Regions from separate parts of the Pseudomonas sp. TCU-HL1 genome, predicted to be linked through region 3. Evidence: predicted binding sites of a transcription regulator. Region 3 holds the regulator's gene; each other region holds the start of a gene.
The links. Region 3 encodes sigma-54, which starts transcription at its own class of promoters, with help from an activator protein. Its sites were predicted from a motif close to ANTGGCATNNANNTTGCTNT; they were not measured.
Positions count from the first base shown of each region.

Region 1: THL1_RS07460 (ammonium transporter) is a predicted target of sigma-54. The motif match lies at 2,822-2,841, and genes of this name have one in related genera.
Region 2: THL1_RS00750 (sigma 54-interacting transcriptional regulator) is a predicted target of sigma-54. The motif match lies at 1,205-1,224, and genes of this name have one in related genera.

Region 1 is NZ_CP015992.1:1,603,736-1,608,508, forward strand. Features, by position in the region: gene THL1_RS07445 (class II glutamine amidotransferase) at 1-361, shown strand, start outside; gene THL1_RS07450 (protein glxC) at 373-1,047, shown strand; gene THL1_RS07455 (FMN-binding glutamate synthase family protein) at 1,136-2,458, shown strand; gene THL1_RS07460 (ammonium transporter) at 2,976-4,295, shown strand; gene THL1_RS07465 (P-II family nitrogen regulator) at 4,307-4,645, shown strand.
Region 2 is NZ_CP015992.1:159,350-164,122, reverse strand. Features, by position in the region: gene THL1_RS00760 (LysR family transcriptional regulator) at 1-364, opposite strand, end outside; gene THL1_RS00755 (RBBP9/YdeN family alpha/beta hydrolase) at 579-1,160, shown strand; gene THL1_RS00750 (sigma 54-interacting transcriptional regulator) at 1,368-2,288, shown strand; partial or broken gene THL1_RS28625 (TonB-dependent siderophore receptor) at 2,505-2,752, opposite strand; gene THL1_RS00745 (GGDEF domain-containing protein) at 2,749-3,720, opposite strand; gene THL1_RS00740 (DUF2955 domain-containing protein) at 3,796-4,773, opposite strand, start outside.
Region 3 is NZ_CP015992.1:1,162,009-1,166,781, forward strand. Features, by position in the region: gene rapZ (RNase adapter RapZ) at 1-384, opposite strand, end outside; gene ptsN (PTS IIA-like nitrogen regulatory protein PtsN) at 394-858, opposite strand; gene hpf (ribosome hibernation-promoting factor, HPF/YfiA family) at 875-1,183, opposite strand; gene THL1_RS05365 (RNA polymerase factor sigma-54) at 1,269-2,765, opposite strand; gene lptB (LPS export ABC transporter ATP-binding protein) at 2,914-3,639, opposite strand; gene lptA (lipopolysaccharide transport periplasmic protein LptA) at 3,639-4,175, opposite strand; gene lptC (LPS export ABC transporter periplasmic protein LptC) at 4,162-4,731, opposite strand; gene THL1_RS05385 (KdsC family phosphatase) at 4,741-4,773, opposite strand, start outside.

The sequences.
Region 1 (4,773 bases), 440 kb from region 3:
CAACCACTCGCGCCTGCGCCAGGAACTCAAGCGCCAGGGCATCACCTTCGAAACCGAGAACGACACCGAAGTCGCCGCCGGCTACCTGACCTGGCGCCTGCAACAGGGCGACAGCCTGAAAGAAGCGCTGGACCACTCCCTGGAAGACCTCGACGGCTTCTTCACCTTTGCCATCGGCACCCGCAACGGCTTCGCGGTGATCCGCGACCCGATTGCCTGCAAGCCGGCGATCCTCGCCGAAACCGACGACTACGTGGCCATGGCCTCCGAGTACCAGGCCCTGGCCAGCCTGCCGGGAATAGATAAAGCGAAAGTCTGGGAACCCGAACCCGCCACCATGTACATCTGGGAACGCGCCTGAGGAGCTGAACTATGAAAACCGTTGATCTTTCCACTGCCTCGGTGCGTGAACTGAACCAGACCCTGCACGGTGACGTGCAGGACCGCGAGTGGCTGGTGACCCATCCGGACGGCAAGCACAACCTGGCCGTGGGTGTGAATCAGGCCGTCAGCATCGATATCCAGGGCCATGCCGGCTACTACTGCGCGGGCATGAACCAGAAGGCCAGTGTCACCGTGCATGGCAACGTCGGCGTCGGCGTGGCGGAGAACATGATGTCCGGCTCGGTGCGAGTGAAGGGCAGTGCCTCCCAGGCCGCCGGTGCCACCGCCCATGGCGGGCTGCTGGTGATTGAGGGCGATGCCGGTGCGCGCTGCGGCATTTCCATGAAGGGCGTCGACATCGTGGTCGGCGGCAGCATCGGCCACATGAGCTGCTTCATGGCCCAGGCCGGGCGTCTAGTGGTGTGCGGCGATGCCGGCGACGCCTTGGGCGATTCGCTCTACGAAACCCGCATCTACGTGAAGGGCACGGTGAAGTCCCTGGGCTCGGACTGCATTGAGAAACAGATGCGCGCCGAGCACCTGGAAGAACTGCAGGAACTGCTCAACCGCGCCGGCTTCGACGAAGACCCGGCCAGCTTCAAGCGCTACGGCTCGGCTCGCCAGCTGTACAACTTCAAAGTCGACAACGCATCCGCGTACTGATCCAGCACCGCACGGTGCGCGTGGCGCACCCTACCGACGCCCTGTAGGGTGCGCTGTGCGCACCACTGCCCCCACGAGGAATTGCAAAATGAGCGAACAAAAAACTCCAGTGCTGCGCGAATCCGCCACCTTCGACCGTCTGACCATCCAGGAAATCCAGCGTGCCGCCGAAACCGGCATCTATGACATCCGTGGCGGCGGCACCAAGCGCAAGCTGCCGCACTTCGACGACCTGCTGCTGCTCGGCGCCTCCGTGTCGCGCTACCCGCTGGAAGGCTACCGCGAGAAATGCGGCACCGACGTCGTGCTCGGCACCCGCTTCGCCAAGAAACCGATCCACCTGAAAATCCCGGTGACCATCGCCGGCATGAGCTTCGGCGCGCTGTCCGCCAACGCCAAGGAAGCCCTCGGCCGTGGCGCCAGCATCGCCGGTACCAGCACCACTACCGGCGACGGCGGCATGACCCCGGAAGAGCGCGGCCAGTCGCAGCACCTGGTCTACCAGTACCTGCCGTCCCGCTACGGCATGAACCCCGACGACCTGCGCAAGGCCGATGCCATCGAGATCGTCCTCGGCCAGGGCGCCAAGCCGGGCGGCGGTGGCATGCTGCTGGGCATGAAAGTCACCGAGCGCGTCGCCGGCATGCGCACCCTGCCCATCGGCGTCGACCAGCGCAGCGCCTGCCGTCACCCCGACTGGACCGGCCCGGACGACCTGGCGATCAAGATCGCCGAGCTGCGTGAGATCACCGACTGGGAAAAACCCATCTACGTGAAGATCGGCGCCAGCCGTCCGTACTACGACGTCAAGCTGGCGGTGAAAGCCGGTGCCGACGTGATCGTCCTCGACGGCATGCAGGGTGGCACCGCCGCCACCCAGGAAGTGTTCATCGAACACGTAGGCATCCCGATCCTCCCGGCCATCCCGCAAGCCGTGCAGGCCCTGCAGGAGATGGGCATGCACCGCAAGGTGCAGCTGATCGTCTCCGGCGGCATTCGCAACGGTGCCGACGTGGCCAAGGCCATGGCCCTGGGTGCCGACGCCGTCGCTATCGGCACTGCCGCCCTGGTGGCGCTGGGCGACAACCACCCGCGCCTGGATGAGGAACTGAAGAAGATCGGTTCGGCCGCCGGCTACTACGACGACTGGCAGAACGGCCGCGACCCGGCCGGTATCACCACCCAGGACCCGGAGCTGTCCAAGCGCCTGGACCCGGTGGAGGCCGGCCGCCGCCTGGCCAACTACCTGCGCGTGCTGGTGCTGGAAGCCCAGACCATGGCGCGTGCCTGCGGCAAGTCCCACCTGCACAACCTCGACCCCGAGGACCTGGTGGCATTGACCGTGGAAGCCGCCGCCATGGCCCGCGTGCCCCTGGCTGGCACCAGCTGGATTCCGGGTCAGGGCTACTGATCCCGAAGGCAATGCATAAAGGCCGGCGAGCGATCGCCGGCCTTTTTCTTTTTTGTAGGTTGGGCCTCGCGTAGGGTGGAAGTCGCTTTTCACTTCCACCGGCGGTGTTTCCGGTGGGCACCGGTGGTGGGTCGATAAAGCGTGATCCACGGCCGCTACGCGGCTTTCGCGAATGAATTCGCTCTCACTGGACAGCGGGGCACCGTCCTGGTGAGCGCATTGCTTTATTGATTGGCAGGAAAATCAAATTCGCACCAAGAAAATGCGTTCTGACTTGCCATCGCTATCCCTTGCCTCTCCAGTCCGCGAAATAAAGCGTTTTCCATTCAACGACTTAGCGAAAAGGTAAGCGCGTGCTTTGGCCTTGGCAGGCCAATTGCTATGCCTATGGGGAAACAAAATTGCCCTGCAGGAAGAAAGGTGCTGGTCCGGCCTCGTCCTCCTGGGGCGCTCGAACGCCGGTTCGCCCCTCCGACAGCGGGCCGGCCGAATCCCCGTCGGTTGGAGGCTACAGGCAATGATCCGGTTTTCTCATGTGGGCCGCGGTATGTTGGGCCTTTCCCTTCTGTTGGGCAGTTTCGCCGCCAATGCGGAGGAAACAGCACCTGTGATCAATAGCGGCGACACCGCGTTCGTCGCGCTCTGCTCGCTGGTGGTGCTGCTGATGACACTGCCGGGCCTGGCGCTGTTCTACGGCGGCATGGCGCGGACCAAGAACGTGCTGTCGATCCTCATGCAGGTGTTCTGCACCGCCTCACTCATGTCGGTGCTGTTCGCCCTCTATGGCTACAGCCTGACCTTCACCGATGGCGGTTCGCTGCAGTCGGTGATCGGCGGCCTGGACAAGCTGTTCCTGGTCGGCGTCACCAAGGACACGGTGGTCGGCACCATTCCCGAGTACCTCTACTTCCTGTTCATGCTGCTGTTCGCCGCCATCACGCCTGCGATCATCGTCGGCGCCTTCGCCGAGCGCATGAAGTTCGCCGCGGTCATGGTGTTCATGGCGGTGTGGCTGACCATCAACTACATCCCCATGGCGCACATGGCCTGGGGCGGTGGCTGGGTGTTCAACCTGGGCGTGCAGGATTTTGCCGGCGGCAACGTGGTGCACCTGAACGTCGGTATCGCCTCCCTGGTGGGCGCCTGGCTGCTGGGACGCCGTCGCGGCTTCGGCACCCCGGCGATCGCTCCGCACAACATGACCATGACGCTCACCGGTGGCTCGCTGCTGTGGGTGGGCTGGCTGGGCTTCTGCGGCGGTTGCGCGCTGGCCGCCAACGGCTTCGCCATGCTGGTAATGGTCAACACCATGCTCGCCAGCTGCGCCGGTGCGCTGGGCTGGATGCTGGTGGAGTGGCAGCACCGTGGTCGTCCAAGCCTGTTCGGCGCGGTGTCTGGAGCCATCGCCGGCCTGGTGGCGATTACCCCGGCCTGCGGTTATGTCGGCCCCATGGGCGCCATCCTGCTGGGCCTGATCGCCGGCCCGGTGTGTGTCTGGTCGGTGGACAAGCTCAAGCCGATGATCGGCCTGGATGATGCCTTCGATGTGTTCGGCGTGCATGGCGTGGCCGGCATCCTCGGCGGCTTGCTGACCCCGGTGTTCGCCCTCACCGCCATCGGTGGCCAGGGCTTCCCCGAAGGCCGCGACCTGTTCGACCAGTTGCTGGTCAACGGTGGCGCGATCCTGTTCAGCATCGGCTTCTCGGCCGTGACCAGCCTGATCGCCTTCAAGGTGGCTTCCGCGCTGTGCAGCGGGCTACGGGTTGAGGAGGCGGCCGAGGTAGATGGGCTGGACCTCACCGCCCACGGCGAAGTCGGCTACAAGTACTCGAGCTGAGGATCGCCGCCATGAAACTCATTACCGCAATCATCAAACCCTTCCGCCTGGACGACGTGCGCGAAGCGCTGACCGAGGCCGGCGTCAACGGCGTGACCGTGACCGAGGTCAAGGGCTACGGCCGGCAGAAGGGCCACTCGGAAATATACCGGGGCGCCGAGTACGTGGTGGAACTGCTGCCCAAGGTCAAGCTGGAAATCGTAGTCGGCGACGCGCTGTGCCAGGCCGCCATGGACGCCATTCTCAAGGCGGCCTACACCGGCAAGATCGGCGACGGCAAGCTGTTCGTTCAGGAACTGGAAAGCGTGGTGCGGATACGCACCGGCGAGATGGGCGAAGACGCCCTGTGAGTTGACGGTTGTACCCCTGCGCCGACGCCTTGCGTCGGCGCTTTCATTGGAGCCGGGAAAGCGGTGCGCACAGTGCACCCTACTGCGGAAGGGTAGGGGGCGCCGCGCGCACCAGCTTGTGTTCGAGA
Region 2 (4,773 bases), 1.0 Mb from region 3:
GCAGCTTCAGGCCCATCACCAGTTGCGGCACGGTCTTCACCGTCAGCGAATAGAGCGCGCCGAGCTTGAAGCGCTCGGCGGAGAAACCGGCCGCCTCGCGGGTCAGGCGGACCATCTCGACGGCGTCCTGGATCAGCTTCTGCGCCTTCTCTTCCAGCACGTAGGCGCTTTCCAGCGGCGTGAGGTTGCGCCCCTCGTGCTTGAACAGCGGGCAGCGCAGGGCGCTCTCCAGGGAGTGGATGGCGCGGTGCACGCTGACGTTGCTGGTGTTCAGTTCGGCCGCCGCGCGCGACAGGTTGCCGCTGCGCATGAAAGCGAGAAAGGTCTCCAGCTTCTTCAGGGTCAGTTCTTCGTCGATCTGCATGGGCGGCTGACTGCCTTCATCGCGTTTGTGGGATGGGTATCGCTCCGCTCGCGGAACGCCGCCCGGCCCATCCTACAGGGGGGCCGTTGCGCTGCGGAGGCGACCTTTAGTGAATAAGCTAATAATGCATAAGCAAATGAATTCTTATTCCTTAACAGATATATGTTGAGCGCCTAGACTGCCCAGCATTGAAATTCAGCAAGGAGGGCTCGCCATGCGCAGCCAGGCCATTCGTTACCTGATCCTGCCGGGATGGCAGGGCTCGCCGGAGGAGCATTGGCAAAGCCATTGGCAGCGCTCGCTGCCCAATGCCAGCCGGGTCGAGCAGGCCGACTGGGACACCCCGGACCGTGCGTCCTGGGTGGCGGCGCTGGAGCGCGCCATCGATGCCGAGCGCACCCCGGCCATCCTTATCGCCCACAGCCTGGGTTGCGTGACGGTGGCCCACTGGGCCGCCCAGTCCGACCCGGATGTCCTGCGCCGCGTACGTGGCGCGCTGCTGGTGGCCCCGGCGGATGTCCAGCGTCCCGGTTGTCCGGAGCCGCTCAAGGGCTTCGCGCCGATTCCGCGTGACCAGTTGCCCTTCCCCAGCCTGCTGGTGGGCTCGGACAACGACCACGCCGCGAGCCCCGCGCGGGCCATGGAAATGGCCCGCGACTGGGGTTCGGAAGCGGCCATCCTCACCGGCGCCGGACACATCAACGTGAAGTCCGGGCATCACCGCTGGGAGCAGGGCTTCGCCCACCTCTATCGCCTGCAGGGTCGCGTCGAGGAGTCCGCCCGTAAACGCGCCTGAGAAACTGTTCAGGATCGGCTGCGCGTCGGAATAACTACGTTGAGAATGGCTTCGGGCTTGCTCATTTACAGCTCGTAAACTCCGCGCCCGCAGCCATTCTCGCCTTGTTCTTCTCTAGCTCGCGCGAACCTGAACGGTTTCTGGTTTTTTAACGCAACACGCCAGGGTCCGCTGCTTCGCAGCCTGGGCCCGGCGGGAGATTTCGCCATGAGCAAGGAAAACCCCGGTCAACCGCTGCTGACCTTCGCCGACGCCGATCGCAGCCCCCTGAGCATCCGTGCCCGTGCGCTGGTGTTCGTCGACGAACGTTCGCGCCAGCTGCGCGAGGAGGTCGATCAGCTCGCCCCGAGCACGCTGCCTGTACTGATCCAGGGCGAGACAGGCACCGGCAAGGAGCTGCTGGCGCGGCAAATCCATCGTTCCAGCGACCGCCCTGGCCTGTTCGTGGCGGTGAGTTGCAGCGCCATCAGCAAGGCTTACGCCGAGGCGGAGCTGTTCGGTCACGCTGCCGGCGCCCACAGCGGCTCGGCCAGCAGCCGTGCCGGCTGGTTCGGTTCGGCCAATGGCGGAACGCTCTACCTGGATGAGATCGGCGACCTGCCATTGCCTCTGCAGGCCAAGCTGCTGGCAGCACTGGAAAGTCGCGAGGTGATCCGTGTCGGTGCCCATCAGCCGACACCGGTGGATGTGCGCCTGGTGGCTGCCACCAGCATTGACCTGGTCCAGGCGGTGCGCGCCGGCAAGTTCAACGAACGGCTCTACCAGTACCTGGACGAGGGGCGAGTGGAGCTGCCGCCGCTGCGCGAACGGCCGGCCGATATCCTGCCGCTGGCCGAGTACTTCCTCGGTATCTACGCCCAACGCCTGGACCTGCCGTTGCCCCTGATCAGTCCCACCGCACAGGCTGCGCTGGAGGCTTATCCCTGGCCGGGCAATACCCGTGAACTGGAGAACAGCGTGCATTTCGCCCTGCTGGTCAGCGAAGGCGACGAGATCCTGCCGCAGCACCTGAACCTGCCGCCCCTGCCGGGCTATGCCCAGCTCGCCGTGCAGCTGCGCCGGCTGGCGGCCAACGACGAAGAGCGCGACCACCTGCGCCAGCTATTCGCCGAGGTGCTGGCAGGGTAGCCATGGGCTTCGCGGGTGGACCACGCTCCATCGGTCCACCTTTCGGAGTGTCGGAGGACGCCGTTGGTGGATGTGAAAATCGACATCCACCCTTGAAAACAAACGCCCAGCATGTAGGGGGATCACGCTCCACCGATCATCCATCGGGGCCCAGCATTACGCCGCTGGTGAATATGAAGGGTGGTATCCACCCGAAAAACAAGCGCCCCCGCGCAGTCAGAACTCCAGCGTGGTCGACAGCTGCACCTGCCGTGGGGCGCCAATGGACACGAAGAGCGTGTTCACCGAGGAGCTGTAGTAGGTCTTGCCGAAGAGGTTCTTCACGTTGAACTGCACCTTGAGGCGGCTCTCGCCCTGGGGCGTTTCGTCGCTGCGAAGGCGTCGGCCACGGTGTAGCTGTCCAGGTCAAAGCTGTTCTCCGCGTCGCCGGCACGCTGGCCCAGATAGCGGGCGCCGGAACTCAGTCCGCAAGCACGATCTGGTTCTTCCCGCCGCGCTTGGCCTGGTACATGGCTGCGTCGGCGCGGGCGTAAAGGCTATCGAGGCTACCGTCGTCGCGCAGGCTGGCCAGGCCCTGGCTGACGGTGACGCCGAAGCTGCTGCCGTCGACGGTGAAGCCCAGACGCTGCACTTCCCGCTGCAGGCGCTCGGCGATCTGCCAAGCCAGGTCCGGCGGACAACCGGGCAGCAGGGCGGCGAACTCTTCACCCCCGATGCGGCCGAACAGGTCGCCCCGGCGCAGGGCATTGGCGCCGCACTGCGCGATGCGTTGCAACACCTGGTCACCCACCTGGTGGCCATGGGTATCGTTGATCTTCTTGAAGTCATCGACGTCCAGCAGGATGAACGCCAGGGGGCTGCCGAACTGTAGGGAATGGTCGAACTCGCGCTGGGCGCATTCGAAGAAGTGCCGGCGGTTGCTGCTCTTGGTCAGCACATCGGTGGTGGCCAGGCGGTGCAGTTCGCCTTCCAGCTGTTTCTTCTCGGTGATGTCTTCGGCGATGCCGACCACGATGGTCGGCTGCCCTTCCCCGCCCTGCTGGCTGACGAAACACTTGTCGCTGACCCAGCGAAGCTGGCCATCGGCGCGCAGGATGCGGTACTCGCGGGCCTCGATGGCGCCCTTCTCCAGCACGTCGGCGAAGCTCTTGGCGGCGTAGTCGAGGTCATCGGGGTAGATGCAATTGCGCCACTCGTTGTAGTCCGCCAGCAGCAGGGCGGCGGAGCGACCGAACAGGCGCTCGTAGGCAGGGCTGACGTAGATGACCCGCTGGGCCTCCCAGTCGAAAGCCCAGAGCACTGCATTCACGCTGCCCAGCAGGCTGCTGAAGATGGCTTCGCGCTCGCGCAGCCGTTCCACCTCACCACGGCTGTGAAGCAGGGCAAGGGTGAGTTTTTCCAGTTCGCTCGGGGATTCGACGGACGTTTCCATTCGACCACTACCTTCGAAGGACCTGCCTTCGACAGATTAGGCAGGCAAAAGTGCGGCCGGTAAACCAGCCGACGGTCAGGCGTGACTGGCATGACGGAAGGCAGCGAAGCGGTTGAGCACCCGATGCAAGGCAAACACCGCCACCAGGGTCACGAACACCGCCACGCACACCGAGCTGAGGCGGTAGGCGATGGAGTAAACCACGTCATGCTGCGGCGTGAGGTACTGGCCGAAGACGATGGCCAGGGTGGTCAGCGCGCCGAAGCCGACGCCCTGGGAGCCCTCCAACACATGCAGGCGGGCGCAGCAGAACGCGGCCGTCCAGTACATCAGGGTCACTAGGGGCAGCACGTCGTAGTGGCTGTAGAGCACCAGTTGCAGCACCAGCCCGATGGCGCAACCCAGCAACGTTCCCAGGGCGCGGATGCGCCCGGCGAAGTGGATACCGTTCCAGTGCATGGGGAACAGCACGAGGATGGACGCTACTTGGGCCGACAGCGAGTCATGCAGGTCGACGCTCTGGAACAGCATGAAGGACAGGGTGGCGATACTCGCCCCAAGCACCGCCTCGTGGCGTTGGCTGGGCAGGTCCTTGGCGGGCATCTGCCGGGGCGGACGCGGCTCGGCGTCGGGGAAGAGGAAGAACATCAGCCAGGCGATCAGCACCGTCAGGCCGGCGGCCACCAGGTTGCTGGTCACCTGGTCGTAGAGGTGCGTATCCGGGTAGCTGGCGAAGTGCAGCTGGATGGAAAGGAACACGCTGCCCAACGCGCCGAACATGAACAGCGGCCCCTGGGCCATCAGGCGGAAGCGCCAGAAGAAGGCGAGGAACGCCAGCGGCACCATCAGTTGTGGCCGGTCGCCGAACAGGCCGTAGATCACCAGCACCTCGATGCTCACCACCACCGCCTGGAGCAGGAACTGGCGGACAACGTGGGCGTTGATGCTCGGCGTGAGACCAAGCAGGAGCATGGGGTAGACGCAGAAGAACGAGCCGTTGTCCCAGCCCATCAGCTTGCAGATGAACAGCCCCAGGGTGCCGCCGCCGGCAAG
Region 3 (4,773 bases):
CAGCAGGACCTCTTCGTCGCGAATGGCCTCGGCGAGGGAGCGATTGTCATTGGTCAGCGGGTGGCGCCGACGCGTTTCGGAGAATCGCTTGAGCAGGGTGTCGTGCTCGGCATCGAGGTACAGCACATCGCACTTGATATGGCGATTGCGCGCTTCCACGAGGAGTTCGGGAAAGCGCTGTAGCTGGCTGGGCAGGTTGCGCGCGTCGATGGAGACGGCAACCTTGGGCTCTATCAGTTCGGTGTGCAGCAAGGCCTTCTCGGCCAGCTCGGGAAGCAGGCCGGCCGGCAGGTTGTCGATGCAGTAGAAACCGTGGTCCTCGAGTACGTCGAGGGCGGTGCTCTTGCCCGACCCGGAGCGGCCGCTGACGATGATCAGGCGCATGCAGGAGCCCTAGCGTCCGCTCTGCACGTCCACGACCACCTGGTAGAGGCTGGTGCTGTCGGGAGCCTGGCGCAGTCGCTCGCGCACATCGCTGCGGTCGAGCATGCTGGCGATCTGGCGGAGCAGTTCAAGGTGCTCATCGGTGGCGGCTTCCGGGACCAGGAGGACGAACAGGAGGTCAACCGGGGCGCCGTCGATGGCGTCGAAATCGACGGGGGCGTCGAGCCGGAGCACTGCGCTGATGGGCGAAGTGCAGCCGGTGAGGCGACAGTGGGGGATGGCGATGCCATTGCCGAAGCCGGTAGAGCCGAGCTTCTCCCGCGATACCAGGCTTTCGAAGATGTCCTGGTTGTCGAGGTCGGGAAGGTCACGGGCGACCAGCTTGGCGATCTGTTCCAGAACGCGTTTCTTGCTGCCTCCCGGCACGTTCACCAGGGAACGGCCGGGGGTCAGGATTTGCTCGAGTCGAATCATAGGGAGGGGAAGAGTGTCAGCGGGCCGTGGCGCCCTGCTGGCGATTCAACTGCTTTTCCTTGTGTTTGATCAGTTGGCGGTCGAGTTTGTCAGTGAGCAGGTCGATGGCGGCGTACATGTCTTCATGTTCCGCATTGGCCACGACCTCCCCGCCGGCGATGTGCAAGGTGGCTTCGATTTTCTGCTTCAGCTTCTCGACCTCCATGATGACTTGCACATTGGTGATCTTGTCGAAGTGGCGCTCCAGTCGGCCAAGTTTCTCGCCGACATAATCGCGCAGGGCGTCGGTCACATCCAGTTGATGTCCACTGATGTTGACTTGCATACCGCTTTCTCCTTATTGCCCGTGTATATAGAGACAGGCTAACGGGCCTGCCACCGGAACACTTTGGCGTGGGTCAATTTCCGCGTCACATCAGTCGCTTTCGTTCGCTGGAAGGGGCTATCCCCAGGGACTCGCGATACTTGGCTACTGTACGACGGGCCACTTGAATGCCCTGTGCTTCCAGTAAACCAGCGATCTTGCTGTCGCTCAACGGCTTTTTCGGATTTTCCGCTGCGACCAGTTTCTTGAGGATGGCGCGGATCGCGGTAGACGAGCATTCGCCGCCTTCCGAGGTACTGACGTGGCTGGAGAAGAAGTACTTCAGCTCGTAGATTCCACGGGGCGTGTGCATGTATTTCTGCGTGGTCACGCGCGAGATGGTGGACTCGTGCATGCCAACGGCTTCGGCGATGTCGTGCAACACCAGGGGCTTCATCGCCTCTTCGCCGTATTCCAGGAAGCCGCGCTGGTGCTCGACGATCTGGGTGGCGACTTTCATCAGCGTTTCGTTGCGGCTTTGCAGGCTCTTGATGAACCAGCGCGCTTCCTGCAACTGATTGCGCATGAAGGTGTTGTCGGCGCTGGAGTCTGCGCGACGGACGAAGCCGGCATAGTGCGGGTTGACCCGCAGGCGCGGCACCGCTTCCTGGTTCAGTTCGACGAGCCAGCGTTCGTTGTGCTTGCGGACGATGACGTCCGGAACCACGTACTCGGGCTCACTGGCTTCGATCTGCGATCCGGGGCGCGGGTTGAGGGCCTGGATCAGTTCGATGATCTGACGCAGTTCGTCTTCCTTGACCTTCATGCGCCGCATCAGTTGGCTGTAATCGCGGCTGCCGAGCAGGTCCAGGTAGTCGCCGGCCAGGCGCAGGGCTTCGCTCAACCAGGGCGTACTCGGGGGCAATTGGCGCAGCTGCAGGATTAGGCATTCGCGCAGGTCGCGGGCTCCGATGCCGGCGGGCTCGAACTGCTGGATGCGGTGCAGCACGACTTCGATTTCATCCAGCTCGATGCCAAGTTCCGGATCGAAGGCGTCGGCGACTTCGGTCAGGGACTCTTCGAGGTAGCCGTCGTTGTTGATGCAGTCGATGAGGGTGACCGCGATCAGGCGGTCGGTATCGGACATGGGTGCCAGGTTGAGCTGCCAGAGCAGGTGGCTCTGCAGGCTCTCGCCGACCGAAGTGCGCGAGGTGAAGTCCCACTCGTCATCGTCGTTGCTCGGCAGACTGCTGGCGCTGGTCTGGTAGACGTCTTCCCAGGCGGTATCGACAGGGAGCTCGCTGGGGATGCGTTCGTGCCATTCGCCATCTTCCATGGCCTCGGCATTGGACTCGACGCTGGACTCCTGGAAGCTCACTTCCTGGCTGCCGGGGTTGGGCAGTTGGTCGCCTTCGGCCATCGGGTCGGAGGTGTCGAAGTCGTCGCCATCCTCCTGCCGCTCCAGCATAGGGTTCGACTCCAGCGCTTCCTGGATTTCCTGCTGGAGGTCCAGGGTGGAGAGTTGGAGTAGGCGGATGGCCTGTTGCAGCTGCGGGGTCATCGTCAGCTGCTGGCCCATCTTGAGGACTAGCGATGGTTTCATGGCAGAGGGCTTAGCACCTTATTCGCCGGCGCTCACGCGCCATCCACTACAGGGCGCCGGAAGCGCCACCAGGAAGCAAATTATATGCCTGACCTTGAAGGATTTTCCTAGGTCCCGCAACCCGTCTCGTAGGCGAAAGCGCGGGTGACTACAGGCGGAACTCGTGGCCCAGGTAGACTTCCTTCACCAATTGGTTGGCCAGGATGGCTTCGGCATCGCCTTCGGCGATCAGTTGTCCGTCACTGACAATGTAGGCGGTTTCGCAGATGTCGAGGGTCTCGCGGACGTTGTGGTCGGTGATGAGCACACCGATTCCCTTGGCCTTGAGGTGGTGGATGATCTGTTTGATGTCGCCGACGGAAATCGGGTCCACACCCGCGAAGGGTTCGTCCAGCAGGATGAATTTGGGCGCGGTGGCCAGGGCGCGGGCAATCTCCACGCGGCGGCGTTCACCGCCCGAGAGGCTCATGCCGAGGCTGTCGCGAATGTGGCTGATGTGGAACTCCTGCAGCAGGCTTTCCAGCTCCTTGCGGCGTTCGGCCCGGTCGAGGTCCTTGCGGGTCTCGAGGATGGCCATGATGTTGTCCGCCACGCTGAGCTTGCGGAAGATCGAAGCTTCCTGCGGCAAGTAGCCGATGCCGGCGCGGGCACGGCCGTGCATGGGCTGGTGGGTGACATCCTGCTGGTCGATCAGGACGCGGCCCTGGTCGGCCTTGACCAGGCCGACGATCATGTAGAAGCAGGTGGTCTTGCCCGCGCCGTTGGGGCCGAGAAGGCCGACGATCTGACCGCTGTCGATCGACAGGCTGACGTCGCGTACCACCTGGCGGCTCTTGTAGCTCTTGGCCAGGTGCTGGGCTTTGAGAGTCGCCATTACTGTGCTTTCTGCTCTTTCTTCTTCGGCTGGATGACCATGTCGATCCGCGGACGCGGAGTGCTGACATTGGCGCCGGTGGCGCGGCCTGCATTAACGATCTGGCGCTGGGTGTCGTAGACGATCTTCTCGCCTTCGAAGGTATTGCCTTCCTGGATCACCTTGGCTTGGTCGAGCAGGATGATGCGCTCGTTGGCGGCGAAGTACTGGATGGTCAGGCCATAGGCCTTGACGATTTCCTTGTCTTCCGCGGGCTTCTGCTCGTAGTACGCAGGCTTGCCGACCGAGGTGAAGACCTCGACATCGCCGTTTGCATCCTGGGTGATGGTGACGGTGTCGCCAGTGATTTTCAGGGTGCCCTGGGTGATCACCACGCTGCCGCGATAGACCGCGACGCCCTGTTTGTCATCGAGCTCGGCGCTGTCGGCCTGGACGCGGATCGGTTGCTCGCGGTCCGTGGGCAGCGCCCAGGCGGCAGCACTTCCGAGTGCGGTGCCCAGGCTGAGCAACAGGGGGAGGGTATTAACGAACCTCATGCTGGCCTCTTACGTTGGACAGCAGGAGCATCCTGCCGTCATTCAAGTACGCTTTCATTCCTTGTGCCGTGGTCACCCCATTGGCCGCGTCGATTCTAACGGCTTGCTGAGTCTGCGCATATTCCTCATCGGGAAACACGGTCAGGCGGCTGGTAGTCAGGATAGTCGGACGGCCCTTGGCATCAGTGCGGGCAACCTTGACCTTATCGATCAATTCGACCTGCTTGCCTTCGGGGCCGACTTCGCCACGCTCGCTCTGCACGTGCCACGGGTAAGCCGTGCCGCGGTGCAGCAGCAGATCAGGGCTGGTCAGCAATGTGACATCGGTGGCCTTGATGTGTTCGAGGCGCTTGGCGGTCATTTCGTAATGGAGCTTGCCGTCGGGCTGGAACTGGGTGCTCTTGCCATTTTCCACGTAGAAGTCGATGGCATTGTCATTGCCCAGGGCAGGCGTCCGGTCCATGAAACTTTCCGGGCGGATATTCCAGTAGCCAAGGGCGATCAGCAGCGCCGCGATGGGTGTCAGGATCAGTGCCAGGCGAAGATACTTGGGCATGTTCTGACCTCAGAGATAAGTGGCTTGCGCCGCTTCCAGGCA